One region of the Cytobacillus sp. FSL W8-0315 genome, then DNA from elsewhere that is predicted to be linked to it. Evidence: riboswitches for the same ligand, from Rfam matches in the RefSeq annotation. Region 1 holds a riboswitch; each other region holds the start of a gene.
What was found. Region 1 has a riboswitch for S-adenosylmethionine ahead of MKY20_RS27535 (homoserine dehydrogenase). Riboswitches for the same ligand answer to the same signal wherever they lie in the genome.

Region 1 (3,279 bases):
ACTTTGGTGAAACATGAACACGAGTAAATTCCTGATTATCGGCAGCACATGAGCTACCGGATTTATCTGCCAGTGTTTTGATATCTGTTTCATGGACAACTTCCCGTGCTGAAGCGCTTTCGAGGTACCCTTCTGAGTCTTCAGCACTGACCCTCTGATTGCCTTTCTGGGTAGTGGGATAGTTTCCGTAGTAATCCGCGATTAAGACATATTTTCCATCAAACACCATACTTGCGTATTTATCCAGGTCATGTTCATCAAACCGTATACCATCTTTTTTATCAGGATCCATTCCTGAACTTGTGGCTGGATCTTCTCCCATAAAAAGGGCTTTCACTGAATCAAGAAAGCGCTGATTGCCGAGCTCCTGGGATCCGACTATTCGTAAGTTCACTCCATGATTGTCTGCAAAGCTTTCAAGATTCGCTCCATCTTTTGAAACAATCACCAGGTTGTCTTTCTGATACCCGTTTGACTCTGCCCCTTCAATAGCTTCTCGTAGCTCTTCCTGTGTAGCATACCCGCCTATTAATATATTTTTCTTCATATTTTCACTCCTCATGTCATATTATATTTTCTATTTCCCCTGATTTGCAGGAGGAGAAACTTTCTTTTTCTTTTGAAGGGCGGACAGTTAGACTGTCCTGTATCATTACATGGTACAAGCCGTATGAATTAATAAAACACAGTAAATACAGTATGATAAAGATGTAGCCAATAAATTGGAATTTCTGCTGGAGGTGGGGGTATATGGAGATTGAAAAACTGGCTAAAAGGTTAAGTAACAGGACCCCAGTCATTTTAGGGAGTGAGCGATTTTCGAAATTCGCTATTTTGCTTCCGCTTGTTGAGATAAATAAGGAAACACATGTCCTTTTTGAGGTGCGTTCACTTACAATGAGAAGGCAGCCTGGGGAGGTCTGTTTCCCCGGGGGAAGAATAGATCCGGAAGACAGGGATGAGGAGCATACGGCTATCCGTGAGACCTCAGAGGAACTTGGTGTAAACGAAGACAGCATCACAGATGTGTCCCCGCTGGATTACATGATTTCCTTCGGACAAATTATTTACCCTTATGCAGGCATTATCCATAATCCTGACCAGATCGTGCCAAACCCTGACGAAGTAGAAGAAGTTTTTACCGTGCCTCTTTCCTTTCTAAAAAGAGTAAAGCCGGAAACGTATCACGTGAATTTTAAAGTAGAGCCCGAAGAAAATTTTCCTTTTGACTTGATTGCCGGAGGTGAAAATTACAATTGGCAGACAAGGAAAGTAGAAGAAGTATTTTACTTTTTTGAGGATAAGGTTATTTGGGGGCTCACTGCCAGAATTCTTAAGCATTTTCTTGAAATCATTATTGAAGATTTCGAGGAAAATGAAAGCGGTTGAAGAAAAAAATTTCAAAAAAGGTTGACGAAGTCCTTATAAATGTTTATGATTCATATAAATTGAATACTTAGAAACTTCTTATCAAGAGAGGCGGAGGGACTGACCCTATGAAGCCTCGGCAACCAGCATTTATGCACGGTGCCAAATTCAGAGGAATACATTTTCCGAAGATAAGAAGGCGGAATGAACGGAATGTAAATTCAAACCCCTTCTTGTCTGTAATAGACGGAAGGGGTTTTTTGTTTTTATAGGTATCTGCTCTTTAAATATTAACCAGGGGGAATGAGAAATGTCAGCGTTAACGATTGGGCTATTGGGGTTTGGAACAGTTGGAAAAGGAGTGTATGAAACGATCAGCAAACATCAGGGAAGGCTTCAGGCGATATTCGGGAAAGAAGTGAAGGTCTCCGCCATCCTTGTCAAAAATGTGAGTAAGCATTCTGTGCCTGATGATGACGTGCTTTTAACTGATGATTTTCAAGAAATTATTGAGCTTCCCAAGCTTGATGTCGTAATTGATGCCATTGTTGGCAGGGAGCCAGGCTATACGTATTTGCGCCAGGCAATATTGAGAGGATGCCATGTCATTACTGCAAATAAGGAGATGTTTGCATTCCATGGAAGTGAGCTTGCGAGGCTCGCAAAAGAACATAATGTATCATTAGGATTTGAAGCAACAGTCGGAGGCGGAATCCCAATAATTCAGACTATCAAGCAGCTGCTGAATGCGAACAAGATTGAACGGATCGAAGGTATATTAAATGGCACGTCCAATTTCATTTTGACAAGTATGCGCGAAGAGAACTTATCATTTGAAGAAGCACTGAAAATAGCTCAGGAAAAAGGATATGCAGAAGCCGATCCCAAAAACGATATCGAGGGATATGACGCTTTTTTCAAAGCGGTTGTTCTGAGTGAGCTGGTGTTCGGGAAAGCACCGGCGCAGGAAACATCTGTTAGAGAAGGCATTACTGACATTACAATTGAACAAATCCGTATGGCTGACTCCCTGGGACTGAAATTTAAACATGTAGCATCGATTGAGAGGGAAAAAGATGCTATCCGCTGTACTGTAAAACCGGTCCTGACAGCGGAGGCACATCCCTTGTACAGAGTAGAAGGAGTGCAAAATGCAGTTTCAATTGATGCGGATATAGTCGGGAATATCAGCCTGCAGGGTCCTGGAGCCGGCATGTTTCCGACAGCCAGCGCAATTATTGAAGATTTGATTCATGTAGGCAGAACAGATATTCCTTCAGTCTTTGAGGAAGGCAAGTCGGAATGGACTGTTCTTGACGAGCCAGTTTGGATTATTTGGGGTGATGCTAATGCAGGATTGCCTGAGGGATGTGAAATAATCAGTAAAGTGTCAAAAGATGTCTTCATCTTTAAGGCATCATTGGAAGCTGTGTCATTATTAGATACATCAGATTTGAAAGCTTATCAGGTGCTTGGAGACTATGCTCCGGCTGTAAAGGAAAATAAACAAGTACAGACGGTATAACCTGAAAACATAATGAAAAAACAGGAGGGGCAAGCTTATGAGCTGCCCCTCCTGAAGTATGTTTAGAGATGGTGGATGTTATCGCAGTCTAAGGGGCAGTAAGCCTCCTTCTTCAAGACTCAGAGGAATCGAAAGAGGATAAGTGGGAGTCCACTGCCCATAAAGGCCCGACAGCAGAACAAAGACTAAAAACGCCACGTCCTCCCAAAAGCTGCGCTTTCGGTCGTGCGATGTATCGCTGCCGTCGCTTTTCTTGTCCTGTGGCAATGTCTTTGTAACATACTTCCGCCCAAAAGCTGTCGCATTTGGTCGTGCGATGCTCATGCAGACGAAGCCTTCCTTGTCCTGTGGGCCTCAACTTACAATCAGTGGGCTATAAAGCCCCC
Region 2 (3,279 bases), on a different contig from region 1:
GAGCTTGGCTACTCCGAAAGTGTGAATGGGCAAATCATATCTATGACTGCACTCGCCACAGCACTGATTCTTGTGCCGGCAGGAATCGCAAGCGACCGAATTGGAAGAAAAAGAGCGATGCTGTTCGGGGCTGTTGCAACGGGTGTCGCTATGCTTTTCAGAAGTATGGTTGAAATGCAGGAACTCCTGATTTTATTTGCCTTTTTTACAGGGCTGACTACAGCATTTCTGCAAGTATCCGGCATACCATGGCTGGCTGAGAATTCTAAGGCTGACCAAAGGGTTCATTTATTCAGCATCCATTTTGCCATTATGACGGGTGCAAATGTAATCGGAAACTTAAGCGGAGGCATCTTTACGGATGTATTTTCTTTATTTGTGGACCAGCTCACCAGCATCCGGATTACACTTCTGATTGCAAGTGTTTTCTTCATAGCAGGCCTTGTTCCCATCCTTCGTTTCGCAGAAGCTCCGAAAGATAAAAACGATGTAAGAGGCATAAAAGGTTTTTCGTTCAAAAACCTATCCGCTAATAATGAAGGCGTCAAAATTATCGCCATGTTTGCTTTTGCGCAGCTGCTGATAGGAATTGGAGCAGGACTGGTTATCCCTTATCTAAATCTATACTTCGCAGACCGTTTTGAAGCTTCCAATTCAGCCATTGGCATTATTATTTCATTAGGGCAGGCTGCCACAGCTTTTGCTATGATTATCGGCCCGGTTGTGGTAAGGAAGGTGGGAGAAGTCAGAGCAGTTGTAATCCTGCAGCTCATGTCACTTCCTTTTCTGCTTTTAACTGCTTATACAGAGAATCTTTGGCTGGCTGCCATCGGCTTTTTGTTCCGGCAGGCATTAATGAATGCTGGAAACCCAATACAAATGTCGCTGATGATGTCTAGGGTAAATGATTCGATGAAAGGGCTGGCAAACTCCGTTAATCAGATGGTTTTCAATCTGGGCTGGGCTGTAATGGGGCCTATTTCAACAGGAATTGTCATGAGATATGGAGATTATTGGGGATATGCACTCGTATTCTCCATTACAGCTTCTTTATATTTGATTGGCTCTCTCTATTTTTTCTTTGTTTTCAAAAACTATAAAAAGACAAAAACTGCATCACCTTCCGTAAAAACAGTATAATCTGACATATTTCTCGGGAAATGAAAGACAATGCCTAATAAACAGGTATTGTCTTTCTGGTTCTTCCAGAATTAATAAATTTGAAATGCGAGAACTGTCTGGCTCCAGCGATCTTCTGATTTTGTCGAAAGAAAATTAAAGGATTGAAGCCATTTATTACTGAATATTAAAGATGATAAACCCATTAAAAGAGGTGAGGCTGTGAAGGATTTACCTGATGTATTTATCCGGGAATTAAAGTCTAAAGGTCATCTTGGATACTTTTTAAGAAAATCAAATTTCTCTTTGCTTATTAAGGCGGGAAATATAAGCATTCCTCTGGAAATTATGAATGGGGAAATCCGGAAGGCCAGTCACACCAGTAATTTTGATGTGGAGGTCTCGGGCTCTGAAGAAGCTGTGCTGTCACTGATTTCAGGCGAGTTAAAGTTAAGGGATGCTATTTTCCAAAATAAAATAAAGATGGAAACCACCTTCAGAAAAAAATTGCTCCTCGAATCCTTTTTCTGTTTAGGGAAAATTTCATATCACAATACTTGACCATTTTTTAAATAGTATGATAATATCGTTTTAATATCAATTAACTGAATATTCTTATCAAGAGAGGCGGAGGGACTGGCCCAGCGAAGCCCGGCAACCGGTAAAGTACACGGTGCTAAATCCAGCAGAGCGGGATGCTCTGGAAGATAAGAAGAGACGATAAAACCCTCTTCTTATGAAGAGGGTTTTTTCATAATATCAGACTTTTTTCTTTGAAATTTGATAACTGTCTAGCTCCAGGCACCTTGCATTTTTCTTAGTTTTTCGATAAGAAATACTAAAATTTTTATAGAGGAGAGAAAGCAATGACTGATAAACAAAAAAAATACCGTTTTGAAACAATTGGAGTGCATGGGGGACTGAAGCCAGACCCTGTAACTGGCGCAAGGGCGGTACCGATTTACCAGAACAATGCTTACCAGTTCAAGAATACAGATCACGCTGCAGATCTCTTTGCTCTTAAAGAGCCAGGATATATTTATAGCAGGATACATAATCCGACTGTAAGTGTATTTGAGGAAAGAGTGGCCTTGCTTGAAGGAGGAGTTGGTGCCCTGGCTCTTGCAAGCGGACAATCTGCCATTACGCTTGCCATTTTAAACATAGCTGAAGCAGGGGATGAAATTATTGCTGCGTCCAATTTATATGGCGGTACTTATAATTTGTTTGCAGTCACACTTCCCAAGTATGGAATTAAAGTGAAACTGGTTGATCCAAAAGAGCCGGAAAATTTCCGTAACGCGATTACAGATAAAACAAAGGCCATCTTTGCCGAAACGATAGGGAACCCAAGCTTAAAAATCCTGGATATTGAAAAGGTAGCAGCAATTGCACACGAGAATGGTGTGCCGCTGATTGTCGATAACACTTTTGCTACACCTTATCTATGCAGGCCGATCGAACATGGGGCTGACATTGTTATACACTCTGCGACTAAATGGCTGCTCGGCAATGGAACAACAATGGGAGGAATTATTGTAGACGGAGGAAAATTTGACTGGAATTCCCATAAGTTCCCGGGCTTTACAGAGCCAGATCCCAGCTACCATGATATTGTCTATAGCGAAGCAATTGGCGAGGCGGCTTATATTATCAAAGCACGCGTACAGCTTTTGAGAGACTTAGGGCCTGCTATGAGTGCGCAAAGTGCATTTCAATTCACATTGGGGCTTGAAACTTTGCATGTACGGATGAAAGAGCATGTTGCCAACACGAAAAAAGTAGTGGAGTATCTAGAGGCGCATCCAGCTGTTAATTGGGTCCTGTATCCTGGAAATGAAAGCCATCCGGATAAAAAATTGGCGGATAAATACATGCCGAAAGGAGCAGGAGCTGTGGCTGTGTTTGGAATTGCTGGCGGAAGAGAAGCAGGTGCCAAGCTAATAAACAGCCTGAAGCTTTGGGCACATGTGGCAAATGTCGGGGATGCAAAGAGCCTGATTATCCACCCTGCAAGTACAACTCACCAGCAGCTTGATGAAGAAGGTTTAAAAGCTGCGGGAGTGCCGGAGGATCTAATTCGAATTTCTATCGGAATCGAGAATGCGGAAGATTTGATTGAAGATCTGGAACAGGCGATCGAAGCAGCTGCAGGCATTA
Region 3 (3,279 bases), on a different contig from region 1:
GGATGCGTCTGTACCGGATGAACCTATGAGTATTTTGGAAAAGATGGTTCAAACAGCTGCAAAGGAAACAAAGGCAGCAGAGAAAGAAGAGCGAGAGCAGGGAACAACTGTAACAGTTGCTGACACTTCTTTAAAGCATGCGAAGGCGCAGCGTGATAAGACTGTTAAAAAAGTGGCCAAGCATGATAAACAGCCTGAAGAATGGGAAGAACTTGATCTGGAAGTGAAGACGGTTGAGATTACAGACCAGACCAAACAGACGAATGCAGAAATTAAGAAAACGGAAGAGCGCAAAAAAGAGACGGAGCAAAACATTGCTGAATTTGAAAACAATCAATTGCATCTATCCGTAATCCTTAAAGAGGAAGCAGCAGCTTTTACGGATGAAGATATTGAAAAAATAAAGAGCCAGGGAAAGCAAAGCATCATTTCCTGGAGTGAAAAACATCAGGGTATCCAGGATGAAGGCCAGGAGAAGCACGCAAAAATTGAACAATCCCTGCGCAATTTAAAACTCAATATTGAAGGCAAGGATTGGGAGATCCGCTTTAAGAATGAAGTCTTAACTACGCTTGATCATATGGATACAAGGCATTACGCACATATTCAAAGTGTTGTCCAAAACATGAAGCGCTTCTCACAGAGCGGCTTAGAGCAGCTGGAACGCGATAAAGAACGGGCAGAAAAGGCGCAAAACTTCTGGGCAAGCCGTGCGAGTATGAAGGTGATGAGTATTTCGGAAGCGATTCGCTCGATGATTGCGAAAATGAAGCTGAAGAATGAACGAGGGTCTTTCCCGCTCGTCCAGCTCAAAGAAGACATCCTGCCTAAAAAAGCGGAAGATATTGAACCTTTACTGAAACAGCATTTTGTTTCGGCCATTAACAAAATTACGAAACGATTCGAGATGATTGATGACCATAATCTGGAGCTGGATCAGGAAATCAAACAGCTCATCAGTGATGAGCAGATTTTATTTGTCTCCCTCAGGAATCGTTACCCGGAACTGCTGGTATATAATATGCGTACTGATAATGCCTTCATGTATGGAAAACCGCAGCGTGAGCATTATTCAACCTGGCAGACGATCAACCAGGGTTCAAAGACTAAATCGGATGGCAGCGGCGGCCAAAAGTTATCTGCCCGCATGGTCATGATGATGATGCTTCTTTCGGTTAAGAGTGAAACTGATCAAAGCTGGGTTCCGTTAGTCTGTGATAATCCGTTCGGACAAGCGGCTTCTGCCCATGTGCTTGACCCGATTTTCGCTGTAGCTGATAAGCTGAAGTTTCAATTCATCGTCGTTACTCCGCCTGAGTTGGTAAAAACAGAGATCAGCCAGAGGTTTGATGCGTACTATAAATTGGATTTCATCCGGGAAAAAGGGAAAGAGATTGTGTCGGATACGATTGTACCGGCATTTCGAATTTATCAGGGAGAGGAAGCAGTTCATTAGATTAAAAGAATTAAAGTATTGCCATCTTGCAAAAAATATGCAATACTTGGTTGAAAATAATATTTTATACAAATTCTTATCCAGAGAGGTGGAGGGACTGGCCCTGCGAAGCCTCAGCAACCCCTGATTATGTCAGGAAGGTGCTAATTCCAACAGAGTTGACGCTCTGGGAGATAAGAGGTCGTTTTTGATAATAAAGGCCTCTTATAAAGAGGCCTTTTTTTGATGTTCTTTTTAGGTTGATCTCGGTTTAGATAATAACGAAGAAAGAGGAGGAAAAACAAAATGGAAAACAGTGTTATACAGGTACCGGAAGCATATTCGAGAATATTACAGGATTCTGATGTGCTGGGTTTCGGGCAATCATGTGATCGAAAAACAGGGTTTTTACTAAAGGGGCTGGCTGCCTCCAAACCAGGAGGAAGCTTTTTGGAGCTGGGCACAGGTACGGGGGCATCTGCTTCCTGGATCATAGATGGGATGGATGAAAGCAGTAAGCTAACGACCGTTGACATAGATTCGACAGTTCAATCCATCGCGAAAAAAAACCTCGGGTATGACAGCAGAATTACATTTTGCTGTGAGGACGGAGCAGCTTTTATTCAAAACCTGTCGGAAAGGTTCGATTTTATTTTTGCAGATACGTGGCCAGGGAAATTTGAGCTTCTGGACAAAACCCTGGATCATTTAAATATCGGCGGTTTTTATGTGATTCATGATGTGTTTCCGCAGCAGAAATTGCCTGAAGAATTTCGGATCAAAGCCACTAAACTCCTGAAAACACTGCAGGACAGACCTGACCTGGACATTACAGAATTGGATTGGTCTACTGGGCTGATACTGGCAGTGAAGACAGCGGTTTGATAGTTTATTAAGGGGGGACGTTCCATGAGTAGCGTTAAAAATCAGGTTAAACATGTATTGTATGAAGGTGAAACCATTATTGAATGTCTAAGCTGTTCATTAGTGGCTCATTTCTGTTTAGCACCGCATCCAGGCTTCTTTGCGGCAACAAACAAAAGACTGCTGTTTTATGGAATTCCTGCATCAGGAACAACCAAGGATTTAGTTGAAGAATTTGCGTATATCAATTTAACTTCCATTGAAGAAAAAAGGGGAATCACCGGCAGGCATATTCATATGTACTATAACCAGGACTTGTATAAATTTCAGCAAATCCAGGGGATGAATATGTTTGATTTTATGGCAGCGGTTAAGGAAAAGATGTGTATGTTTGCTGCTTCGGCAAAAGAGCGTTATCCCGTAGGATAAACGCCCTTTTAAATTGTGGAATTTATAGCTTAGCTTAGTTGCTCAGACAACTTTTCCATGATTTAGTGATTAACTGGACTCCTCTCTCAATCTCGTCCATCGAGGGTGCGCCATATCCAATCATCACATGATGGTTTGGCTTGTGCAGCTGATACATAGGCGAAACAGCATCGATTTCAACACCTGCCGACTTTGCCAGTTCAATTGCTTTCGCTTCAGTCAATCCTTCGGGTAATTTCACGATGATATGCAAGCCCGCTGTATCTCCAATGATGTCAAAGTGGTCTCCTAAGTGTTTTGACAGGCTTTCTATTAAACAGCTCCGCTTGGATCGATATAACGTTCTCATTTTTGCTATATGAGATGTATAAAGTCCTTCTTCCATAAATTTTGCAGCAGCCTGCTGATCGATTCTTGAAACATTCGTCTTTTGGTAAGCATTAAATTTTTCAAAGTCTTGCTGCAGAGATACTGGCATAATCAGATAGCTGATCCGAAGTGATGGCAGCAATGTTTTTGAAAAGGTGCCAAAGTACAGTACCCGCCCGGTT

Region 2: it holds a riboswitch for S-adenosylmethionine, as region 1 does, so the genes downstream of both, MKY20_RS07065 (O-acetylhomoserine aminocarboxypropyltransferase/cysteine synthase family protein) here and MKY20_RS27535 (homoserine dehydrogenase) in region 1, are expected to answer to the same signal.
Region 3: it holds a riboswitch for S-adenosylmethionine, as region 1 does, so the genes downstream of both, MKY20_RS19635 (O-methyltransferase) here and MKY20_RS27535 (homoserine dehydrogenase) in region 1, are expected to answer to the same signal.

The regions. Positions count from the first base shown of each region.
Region 1 is NZ_JBBOOC010000003.1:336,490-339,768, forward strand. It holds gene MKY20_RS27525 (general stress protein) at 1-547, opposite strand, end outside; gene MKY20_RS27530 (NUDIX hydrolase) at 751-1,389, shown strand; SAM riboswitch class I at 1,465-1,566, shown strand; gene MKY20_RS27535 (homoserine dehydrogenase) at 1,679-2,893, shown strand.
Region 2 is NZ_JBBOOC010000001.1:1,379,682-1,382,960, forward strand. It holds gene MKY20_RS07055 (MFS transporter) at 1-1,140, shown strand, start outside; gene MKY20_RS07060 (SCP2 sterol-binding domain-containing protein) at 1,342-1,680, shown strand; SAM riboswitch class I at 1,732-1,833, shown strand; gene MKY20_RS07065 (O-acetylhomoserine aminocarboxypropyltransferase/cysteine synthase family protein) at 1,986-3,279, shown strand, end outside.
Region 3 is NZ_JBBOOC010000001.1:3,846,518-3,849,796, reverse strand. It holds gene MKY20_RS19640 (hypothetical protein) at 1-1,456, shown strand, start outside; SAM riboswitch class I at 1,530-1,636, shown strand; gene MKY20_RS19635 (O-methyltransferase) at 1,742-2,320, shown strand; gene MKY20_RS19630 (PH domain-containing protein) at 2,345-2,728, shown strand; gene pdxR (MocR-like pyridoxine biosynthesis transcription factor PdxR) at 2,763-3,279, opposite strand, start outside.